Linked DNA regions of Thermochromatium tepidum ATCC 43061. The protein of the gene in region 2 binds, or shares a complex with, the protein of the main gene of each other region. Links are inferred from orthologs where the notes say so. Each region holds a gene or a part of one and is shown on either strand. Other genes may lie near its edges. The genes, in order: E6P07_RS08665, sdhA and E6P07_RS08660.

The links.
Region 1: the proteins of sdhA (region 2) and E6P07_RS08665 are in contact, whole or in part, in a solved structure (PDB 1NEK), measured with the Escherichia coli proteins. The link is inferred for Thermochromatium tepidum ATCC 43061 from one-to-one orthologs.
Region 3: the proteins of sdhA (region 2) and E6P07_RS08660 are in contact, whole or in part, in a crystal structure (PDB 6C12), measured with the Escherichia coli proteins. The link is inferred for Thermochromatium tepidum ATCC 43061 from one-to-one orthologs.

What each region holds. Positions count from the first base shown.
Region 1 is NZ_CP039268.1:1,903,426-1,906,209, reverse strand. It holds E6P07_RS08665 (succinate dehydrogenase iron-sulfur subunit), read left to right. Parts: upstream 1-938; coding sequence 939-1,631; downstream 1,632-2,784. Other genes in the region: galE (UDP-glucose 4-epimerase GalE), read left to right, coding at 2,427-2,784; E6P07_RS08655 (protein YgfX), read left to right, coding at 1,936-2,391; E6P07_RS08660 (FAD assembly factor SdhE), read left to right, coding at 1,632-1,931; E6P07_RS08670 (ribonucleotide-diphosphate reductase subunit beta), read left to right, coding at 1-862. UniProt on the Escherichia coli protein: Two distinct, membrane-bound, FAD-containing enzymes are responsible for the catalysis of fumarate and succinate interconversion; the fumarate reductase is used in anaerobic growth, and the succinate dehydrogenase is used in aerobic growth.
Region 2 is NZ_CP039268.1:1,258,903-1,262,028, forward strand. Bases 1-2,895 are described here. They hold sdhA (succinate dehydrogenase flavoprotein subunit), read left to right. Parts: upstream 1-513; coding sequence 514-2,277; downstream 2,278-2,895. Other genes in these bases: sdhC (succinate dehydrogenase, cytochrome b556 subunit), read left to right, coding at 1-156; sdhD (succinate dehydrogenase, hydrophobic membrane anchor protein), read left to right, coding at 161-505; E6P07_RS05795 (bacteriohemerythrin), read right to left, coding at 2,535-2,895. Also shown: more of E6P07_RS05795, read right to left, coding at 2,896-2,957. UniProt on the Escherichia coli protein: Two distinct, membrane-bound, FAD-containing enzymes are responsible for the catalysis of fumarate and succinate interconversion; the fumarate reductase is used in anaerobic growth, and the succinate dehydrogenase is used in aerobic growth.
Region 3 is NZ_CP039268.1:1,902,698-1,905,774, reverse strand. Bases 1-2,846 are described here. They hold E6P07_RS08660 (FAD assembly factor SdhE), read left to right. Parts: upstream 1-1,196; coding sequence 1,197-1,496; downstream 1,497-2,846. Other genes in these bases: galE (UDP-glucose 4-epimerase GalE), read left to right, coding at 1,992-2,846; E6P07_RS08655 (protein YgfX), read left to right, coding at 1,501-1,956; E6P07_RS08665 (succinate dehydrogenase iron-sulfur subunit), read left to right, coding at 504-1,196; E6P07_RS08670 (ribonucleotide-diphosphate reductase subunit beta), read left to right, coding at 1-427. Outside these bases: more of galE, read left to right, coding at 2,847-3,011. UniProt on the Escherichia coli protein: An FAD assembly protein, which accelerates covalent attachment of the cofactor into other proteins.

The DNA.
Region 1 (2,784 bases), 640 kb from region 2 along the record:
GCTCTGGAAGGATCCACATGGGCTGACCGAGGACGAGCGCCTCATCGTCAAGCGCAACCTGGGCTTCTTCTCGACCGCCGACTCCCTGGTCGCCAACAACCTGGTGCTCGCGGTCTATCGCCACATCACCAACCCCGAGTGCCGCCAGTATCTGCTGCGTCAGGCATTCGAGGAGGCGCTACACACCCACGCCTATCAGTATGTGGTCGAGAGCCTGGGGCTCGACGAGGGCGAGATCTTCAATATGTACCGTGAGGTCCCCTCGGTGGCGCGCAAGGCCGAATGGGCGCTGCCCTTCACCCAGTCCCTGGCCGACCCCCATTTCAAGACCGGCACCCCGGAGAATGACCGGCGGCTCCTGCGCGAGCTGGTCGCCTTCTATGTCATCTTCGAGGGGATCTTCTTCTATGTCGGCTTCGTGCAGATCCTCAGCCTGGGCCGGCGCAACAAGATGACCGGCACCGCCGAGCAGTTCCAGTACATCCTGCGCGACGAGTCGATGCACATGAACTTTGGCATCGATGTGATCAATCAGATCAAGATCGAGAATCCGCACCTTTGGACGCCCGAGTTCCGGCAGGAATTGGTCGGCATGATCCGCGAGGCCGTGGCGCTAGAGGCGGCCTACGCCCAGGACACCATGCCGCGTGGGGTGCTCGGGCTCAATGCCCAGATGTTCGAGGAGTATCTTCGATTCATCGCCAATCGCCGCTGTATCCAGATCGGGCTCCCCGAGCAGTATCCGGGGGCGACCAACCCCTTCCCTTGGATGTCTGAGGTTTTGGATCTGAAGAAGGAAAAGAACTTCTTCGAGAGCAGGGTCACCGAGTATCAGACCGGTGGCACGCTGAGCTGGGACTGACTACTGATTAACCCGGCCCTTAATCAGCTCGGGTTAATACGGATGCGGCCCCCGCCCGCCCTTTCGAGTATCGACGATGAGAATCAGCGTCTATCGCTACAGTCCGGATGTCGACCAGCGCCCCCGGATGCAGGACTACGAGGTCAAGACCTTCCAGGGCATGATGTTGCGCGACGCCCTGCTGGAGGTAAAACGACAGGACGAGTCCTTCAGCTTCCGGCATTCCTGCGGTGAGGGGGTCTGTGGATCGGACGCGGTCAACGCCAATGGTCGCAACGTACTGGCCTGCATCACCCCGATCAGCGAACTCAAGACGCCGATCCGGATACGCCCCCTGCCGGGGCGCCCGGTCATTCGCGATCTGGTCGTCGACATGACCCAGTTCTATGAGCAATATCGTGCGGTCAAGCCCTATCTGGTGCGCAAGGATCCACTGCCCGAGCAGGAGATCTTGCAGACCCCAGCCGATCGCGACCGGCTCGATGGTCTCTATGAGTGCATCCTCTGTGGGAGCTGTTCCACCGCCTGTCCGTCCTTCTGGTGGAATCCAGACAAATTCCACGGGCCGGCGGCGTTGTTGCAGGCGTGGCGCTTCCTGGCCGACAGCCGGGATCAGGCGACCGAAGAGCGGCTCGATGCCCTGGAGGGGCCATACAAACTCTTCCGCTGTCATAGCATCATGAACTGCGTCGAGGTCTGCCCCAAGGGGCTCAACCCGACCCGCGCCATTGGACGCATCAAGGAACTGATGCTCGAAAAGGGGTTTTAGGTGTTTGCCCTCGCCCATTCAAGACAGTGTCCAACCGATGAACCGCCCGATCTTCAGCGTCTGCGCTGGCAGTGTCGGCGCGGGATGCTGGAGCTGGATCATCTGCTCGAGCGTTTCCTCGATCTCGGCTATGCCCAACTGTCCGCCGCCGAACGCCGGGACTTCGTCGCATTGCTCGGCCAGCCGGATCCTCAGCTAAGCGACTGGTTCATGGGGCGCTCCGAGCCGTCCGAGCCGCAGCTGCGTGCACTGGTGGCGCGGATCCTCACCGTTGCGAGCGCATCGCCGCGCCCCGGCTGACGGTATGGACAGCCATCGAGTCTATCCGCCGCTGATCCTGTTCCCGCGCGTTTCGCTACGGCTCCTCGTTTTAGCCCTGGCGACACCGGTTCTGTCTCTAGCGGTGATCGCGGCCTTATCGCTCGACTGGCGACTGGGCGGGCCGCTGGTCCTGGTTGTGTTGTTTGATGCTTGGCGCACGCTGTGGACCGAGGTACTCAGGCGTGCGCCCCATTCGATCCGAGGCGCAACCTGGCACCCGGATGGCTCCTGGACCCTGCAGCTCGTTTCCGGGCACGAGATTGAGGTGCGGCTCTCACCGGCGACCTTCGTGAGCCCCTGGGGCGTCTCATTGGTATTCGTGCTCGGACGTCTAAGGCGGGTTGTTTTGGTGCTCGGTCCGGATTCGCTCGACGCCGAGACCTTGCGCCGTCTGCGTTGGCGTCTGCGACTCGTGGGCGAGCCTGTCGAGACGGCCTGAAGACTGAATCAGCGAACCGCGGGAAAGCAACGACCATGCGAGTTCTGGTGACGGGTGGGGCGGGCTACATCGGCAGCCATATCTGTGTGGAGCTGCTCCAGGCGGGAGTCCATGTGGTCGCGCTCGACAATCTCTGCAACAGCCAGGAGGAATCACTGCGCCGAGTCGGCGCGATTACAGGACGGGCGCTGGGCTTCTTCGAGGCCGATCTGCGCGATCGTGAGACGCTCGACGAGATCTTCAGCCAGGGCCGGTTCGATGCCGTGATCCATTGCGCCGGACTCAAGGCGGTGAGTGAGTCGGTCGCGCATCCACTGGAGTATTACGACAACAATGTCCAGGGTACGCTGACGCTCTGTCAGGCGATGGCTGCCGCCGGGGTGCGCGATCTCG
Region 2 (3,126 bases):
TTCCATCATCTGATGGCCGGGATCCGTCATCTGTTCCTGGACTACGGCGTCGGCCTCGACCGTGCGCAGTCACGCCAGACTGCCCGCCTCACGCTCCAGGCCGCTCCCGTGCTGCTGGTGCTGTCCATCATCCTGTCGTTCCTGCTGGGAGACTGAACCCATGAGCCGTCAAGCCTCCGGACTCATGGCCTGGCTGTTGCAGCGCACCACGGCCATCTATCTGGCCTTTCTCACCGGTTATCTGCTGCTCAAGTTTATCTTCGACGCCCCCGCCGATCATGCCGAACTGGTGGCCTGGGTGGCGCATCCAGTGGTCGCCATGGCGTTGATGCTCGGTGTGCCCCTCGGGCTCATCCATGCCTGGGTCGGCATTCGCAATGTGCTGATCGATTATGTGCATCCCACCCGGCTGCGTCTGGGGCTCATGACGGGCTTCGTCTTTATCATCCTCGCCTCCGGACTTTGGTTCCTGAAGGCGATCATCACCGCCGGTCTTGGGCGGTAGGTCCTAGTATGAATTTTCCGACACGTCATTTCGATGCCCTCATCATCGGTGCCGGCGGGGCCGGATTGAATGCCGCGCTCCAGCTGGCCGGTGCGGATCTGCGCGTTGCCGTCGTCTCCAAGGTGTTCCCGACCCGTTCGCACACGGTCGCCGCCCAAGGCGGGGTGAATGCGGCCTTGGGCAATGTGCTGCCCGATTCCTGGCACTGGCATATGTTCGATACCGTCAAGGGCTCGGACTATCTGGGCGACCAGGATGCCATCGAGTTCATGTGCCGTGAGGCCATCCCTACAGTCTATGAGCTGGAACATGCCGGCGTGCCCTTCTCGCGGCTGGACAACGGCAAGATCTATCAACGCCCGTTCGGCGGTCAGAGCCAGAACTTCGGCGGCGAGCAGGCGGCGCGCACCTGCGCGGCGGCGGACCGCACTGGACATGCCATCCTGCATACCCTGTATCAGCAGAACATCCGCGCCTGCACCCACTTCTTCGATGAGTTCTTCGCCATCGATCTGGTACGCGACGCCGAGGGCAGCATCTGCGGCGCCCTGGTGCTGGAGATCGAGACCGGCGAGCTGCTCTTGATCGAGTCCAAGGCGACGCTGCTGGCCACCGGCGGCTGTGGTCAGGTCTTCCGCACCACCTCCAATGCCCATATCAATACCGGAGACGGCTGCGCCATGGCCCTGCGTGCCGGCATCCCGCTGATGGACATGGAGTTCTTCCAGTTCCATCCGACCGGTATCGCCGGCAAGGGGATGCTGATCACCGAGGGGGCGCGCGGCGAGGGCGGCTATCTGATCAACAAGCACGGCGAGCGCTTTATGGAACGCTATGCGCCGCACGCCAAGGATCTGGCGAGCCGCGACCTGGTCTCGCGCGCCATCGTCACCGAGGTCAAGGAGGGGCGCGGCTGCGGCGAGCATGGCGATCATGTGCTGCTCAAGCTCGATCATCTCGGCGAATCCGTCATTGCCAAGCGACTTCCGGGCATCCGCGAGCTGAGCCGGATCTTCGCCGGGGTCGATCCGGTCGTGGAGCCGATCCCGGTGTTCCCGACCGCGCACTATGTCATGGGCGGGATCCCGACCGATCGTTTCGGGCGTGTGGTCATGCCCGCGGGACAGGGCTCGGAAGAGGTGGTGCCCGGGCTCTATGCGGCGGGTGAGTGCGCCTGCGCCTCGGTCCATGGCGCCAATCGGCTTGGCGGCAACTCGCTGCTCGATATCCTGGTCTTTGGACGCGCGGCGGGCAGGGACATCATCGAGTTCATCCGCGACAACCCCTATCCGCGCCCCACGGATCCGGCGAGCCTGGAGCAGTCCAGGGCACGTCTGGCGCGTTGGGAGCAGCGGGGGAAGGGGAGGCGGGTGCAGGAGCTGCGCGCCGAATTCCGTAAATGCATGGAGGATCACGCCGGCGTCTTTCGCACCGAGGAGGTCATGACCGCGGGCGTCGCGCGTCTGCGTGAGCTGCGCGCCGAGCTGGCCGAGGTGCGTCTGACCGACCACTCCAGGGTCTTCAACACGGCGCGCATCGAGGCGCTGGAGCTGGAGAACATGGTCGACGTGGGCCTGGCGATCGCCGTCTCTGCCCTCCACCGCCGCGAGAGCCGCGGTGCACACTCAAGGCCCGATTACCCCAAACGCGATGATCAGACCTGGCTCAAGCACAGCCTCTATTACCGCGACGGTGAGCGCATGGACTACAAGCCGGTGCGCACCAAACCCCTGACCGTCGACGCCTTCCCGCCGAGGGAGCGGGTGTACTGACCGCGCTGGGCGACAAGCCCTGACATCCTGCTCGAACAGGAACGACGCTGGTGTCCTGCTTCAACTCCACTTCCGCACGGAGGGTGGCATGTCTTTACTGGGCCATCCCGCCGGCCAAATCTATCATGACCGCAATGTCTCGAACCGCCTGGTGCGGACCCGCGTGCCGGGTGATCTGGGAGGGGCTCGGTCAGGTATTCTGACCGAGCCCTATCCAGATTCTGTGTTTTTGTGTAATTTATGCCGGACACCTCTGGTCAGGCAGGCGTCGCGCCCGAACGCTCCGCCTTCACATGCAGTGAGTACAGCATATCCTCATCAGAGATATGCTCGATGAGCCAGTCTTGGGTAATGTCGAGCGCACGCTCGGCCAAATCCTGACTGGGGCCGAAGATCATGAGATCGTTCTCCAGTTCGTCGAGACAGCGGAAGAAGGCGGCGTGCTGGCGCAAATGGTCCTTAAGCCCGGGGTAATCGTGCTCGCGCATGAAGACCTCCTCGGTCTGGAAGTGTCGGTTGGCGTAGTCGCGCATAAAGGAGATCGCCTCGACCACAGCGGCGCGGCCTTCGCGATCGAGGATGCCCTCGTACAAACGGTGGGCGGCCTCAAAGAAGCGGCGGTGTTGTTCGTCGATCTCGGCGATGCCGATCGAGTAGACGTCGGACCAGTTTTTTAACATGTCAAACCCAGTCTGGATTGGTAGTGAAGGGCGGGCGCGCCTGGGGATGGCTTCCGTGCTGGAGGCAAGTCGGCGCCACGAGGCGTCGCTGTTGCCTGATCATAGCCTAATGCGCACTGTGATTCGCGTTGGATTTGCTTAGAGGCGTTCGCAGCGACAACTGACCATC
Region 3 (3,077 bases), 640 kb from region 2 along the record:
GGGCCGGCGCAACAAGATGACCGGCACCGCCGAGCAGTTCCAGTACATCCTGCGCGACGAGTCGATGCACATGAACTTTGGCATCGATGTGATCAATCAGATCAAGATCGAGAATCCGCACCTTTGGACGCCCGAGTTCCGGCAGGAATTGGTCGGCATGATCCGCGAGGCCGTGGCGCTAGAGGCGGCCTACGCCCAGGACACCATGCCGCGTGGGGTGCTCGGGCTCAATGCCCAGATGTTCGAGGAGTATCTTCGATTCATCGCCAATCGCCGCTGTATCCAGATCGGGCTCCCCGAGCAGTATCCGGGGGCGACCAACCCCTTCCCTTGGATGTCTGAGGTTTTGGATCTGAAGAAGGAAAAGAACTTCTTCGAGAGCAGGGTCACCGAGTATCAGACCGGTGGCACGCTGAGCTGGGACTGACTACTGATTAACCCGGCCCTTAATCAGCTCGGGTTAATACGGATGCGGCCCCCGCCCGCCCTTTCGAGTATCGACGATGAGAATCAGCGTCTATCGCTACAGTCCGGATGTCGACCAGCGCCCCCGGATGCAGGACTACGAGGTCAAGACCTTCCAGGGCATGATGTTGCGCGACGCCCTGCTGGAGGTAAAACGACAGGACGAGTCCTTCAGCTTCCGGCATTCCTGCGGTGAGGGGGTCTGTGGATCGGACGCGGTCAACGCCAATGGTCGCAACGTACTGGCCTGCATCACCCCGATCAGCGAACTCAAGACGCCGATCCGGATACGCCCCCTGCCGGGGCGCCCGGTCATTCGCGATCTGGTCGTCGACATGACCCAGTTCTATGAGCAATATCGTGCGGTCAAGCCCTATCTGGTGCGCAAGGATCCACTGCCCGAGCAGGAGATCTTGCAGACCCCAGCCGATCGCGACCGGCTCGATGGTCTCTATGAGTGCATCCTCTGTGGGAGCTGTTCCACCGCCTGTCCGTCCTTCTGGTGGAATCCAGACAAATTCCACGGGCCGGCGGCGTTGTTGCAGGCGTGGCGCTTCCTGGCCGACAGCCGGGATCAGGCGACCGAAGAGCGGCTCGATGCCCTGGAGGGGCCATACAAACTCTTCCGCTGTCATAGCATCATGAACTGCGTCGAGGTCTGCCCCAAGGGGCTCAACCCGACCCGCGCCATTGGACGCATCAAGGAACTGATGCTCGAAAAGGGGTTTTAGGTGTTTGCCCTCGCCCATTCAAGACAGTGTCCAACCGATGAACCGCCCGATCTTCAGCGTCTGCGCTGGCAGTGTCGGCGCGGGATGCTGGAGCTGGATCATCTGCTCGAGCGTTTCCTCGATCTCGGCTATGCCCAACTGTCCGCCGCCGAACGCCGGGACTTCGTCGCATTGCTCGGCCAGCCGGATCCTCAGCTAAGCGACTGGTTCATGGGGCGCTCCGAGCCGTCCGAGCCGCAGCTGCGTGCACTGGTGGCGCGGATCCTCACCGTTGCGAGCGCATCGCCGCGCCCCGGCTGACGGTATGGACAGCCATCGAGTCTATCCGCCGCTGATCCTGTTCCCGCGCGTTTCGCTACGGCTCCTCGTTTTAGCCCTGGCGACACCGGTTCTGTCTCTAGCGGTGATCGCGGCCTTATCGCTCGACTGGCGACTGGGCGGGCCGCTGGTCCTGGTTGTGTTGTTTGATGCTTGGCGCACGCTGTGGACCGAGGTACTCAGGCGTGCGCCCCATTCGATCCGAGGCGCAACCTGGCACCCGGATGGCTCCTGGACCCTGCAGCTCGTTTCCGGGCACGAGATTGAGGTGCGGCTCTCACCGGCGACCTTCGTGAGCCCCTGGGGCGTCTCATTGGTATTCGTGCTCGGACGTCTAAGGCGGGTTGTTTTGGTGCTCGGTCCGGATTCGCTCGACGCCGAGACCTTGCGCCGTCTGCGTTGGCGTCTGCGACTCGTGGGCGAGCCTGTCGAGACGGCCTGAAGACTGAATCAGCGAACCGCGGGAAAGCAACGACCATGCGAGTTCTGGTGACGGGTGGGGCGGGCTACATCGGCAGCCATATCTGTGTGGAGCTGCTCCAGGCGGGAGTCCATGTGGTCGCGCTCGACAATCTCTGCAACAGCCAGGAGGAATCACTGCGCCGAGTCGGCGCGATTACAGGACGGGCGCTGGGCTTCTTCGAGGCCGATCTGCGCGATCGTGAGACGCTCGACGAGATCTTCAGCCAGGGCCGGTTCGATGCCGTGATCCATTGCGCCGGACTCAAGGCGGTGAGTGAGTCGGTCGCGCATCCACTGGAGTATTACGACAACAATGTCCAGGGTACGCTGACGCTCTGTCAGGCGATGGCTGCCGCCGGGGTGCGCGATCTCGTCTTCAGTTCCTCGGCGACCGTCTATGGCGAACCGGCGACCGTGCCGATTCGCGAGGATTTTCCCCTAGGTCCGACCCATCCCTATGGGCGCTCGAAGCTGTTCATCGAGGAGATCCTGCGCGATCTGTCTGTCTCTGATCCGCGCTGGAACATCGCGCGGCTGCGCTATTTCAATCCGGTCGGGGCGCACGAGAGCGGGCGCATCGGCGAGGATCCGAACGGGATCCCGAACAATCTCATGCCCTATATCGCTCAGGTGGCGGTCGGGCGGCTCCAGCGTCTGCGCGTCTTCGGCAGCGATTATCCGACGCCGGACGGGACCGGGGTGTACGATTACATCCATGTGGTGGACCTGGCGCGCGGTCATCTGGCGGCCCTGCACAAACTGCAAGAATCACCGGGCGTGGTCACTTACAATCTCGGGACCGGGCGCGGTTACAGTGTGCTGGAGGTGATCGCGGCCTTCGAGCGGGCAATCGGGCGTCCAATCCCCTATGACATCGTCGAGCGTCGGCCCGGTGACATCGCCTGCTGTTATGTCGATCCGTCGCTCGCGCGCGATGAGCTGGGCTGGAGCGCGGCATACGACCTAGAGCGGATGGTGGCCGACACCTGGCGTTGGCAGTCGCAGAATCCAGATGGATACGGAGCACGGCCTTGACACTGCCCCTTTCGTTTCTTCAACGCCCCAAGCAGCGGCGTCGTGGGTTTTTTGTTTTTTCGTGAG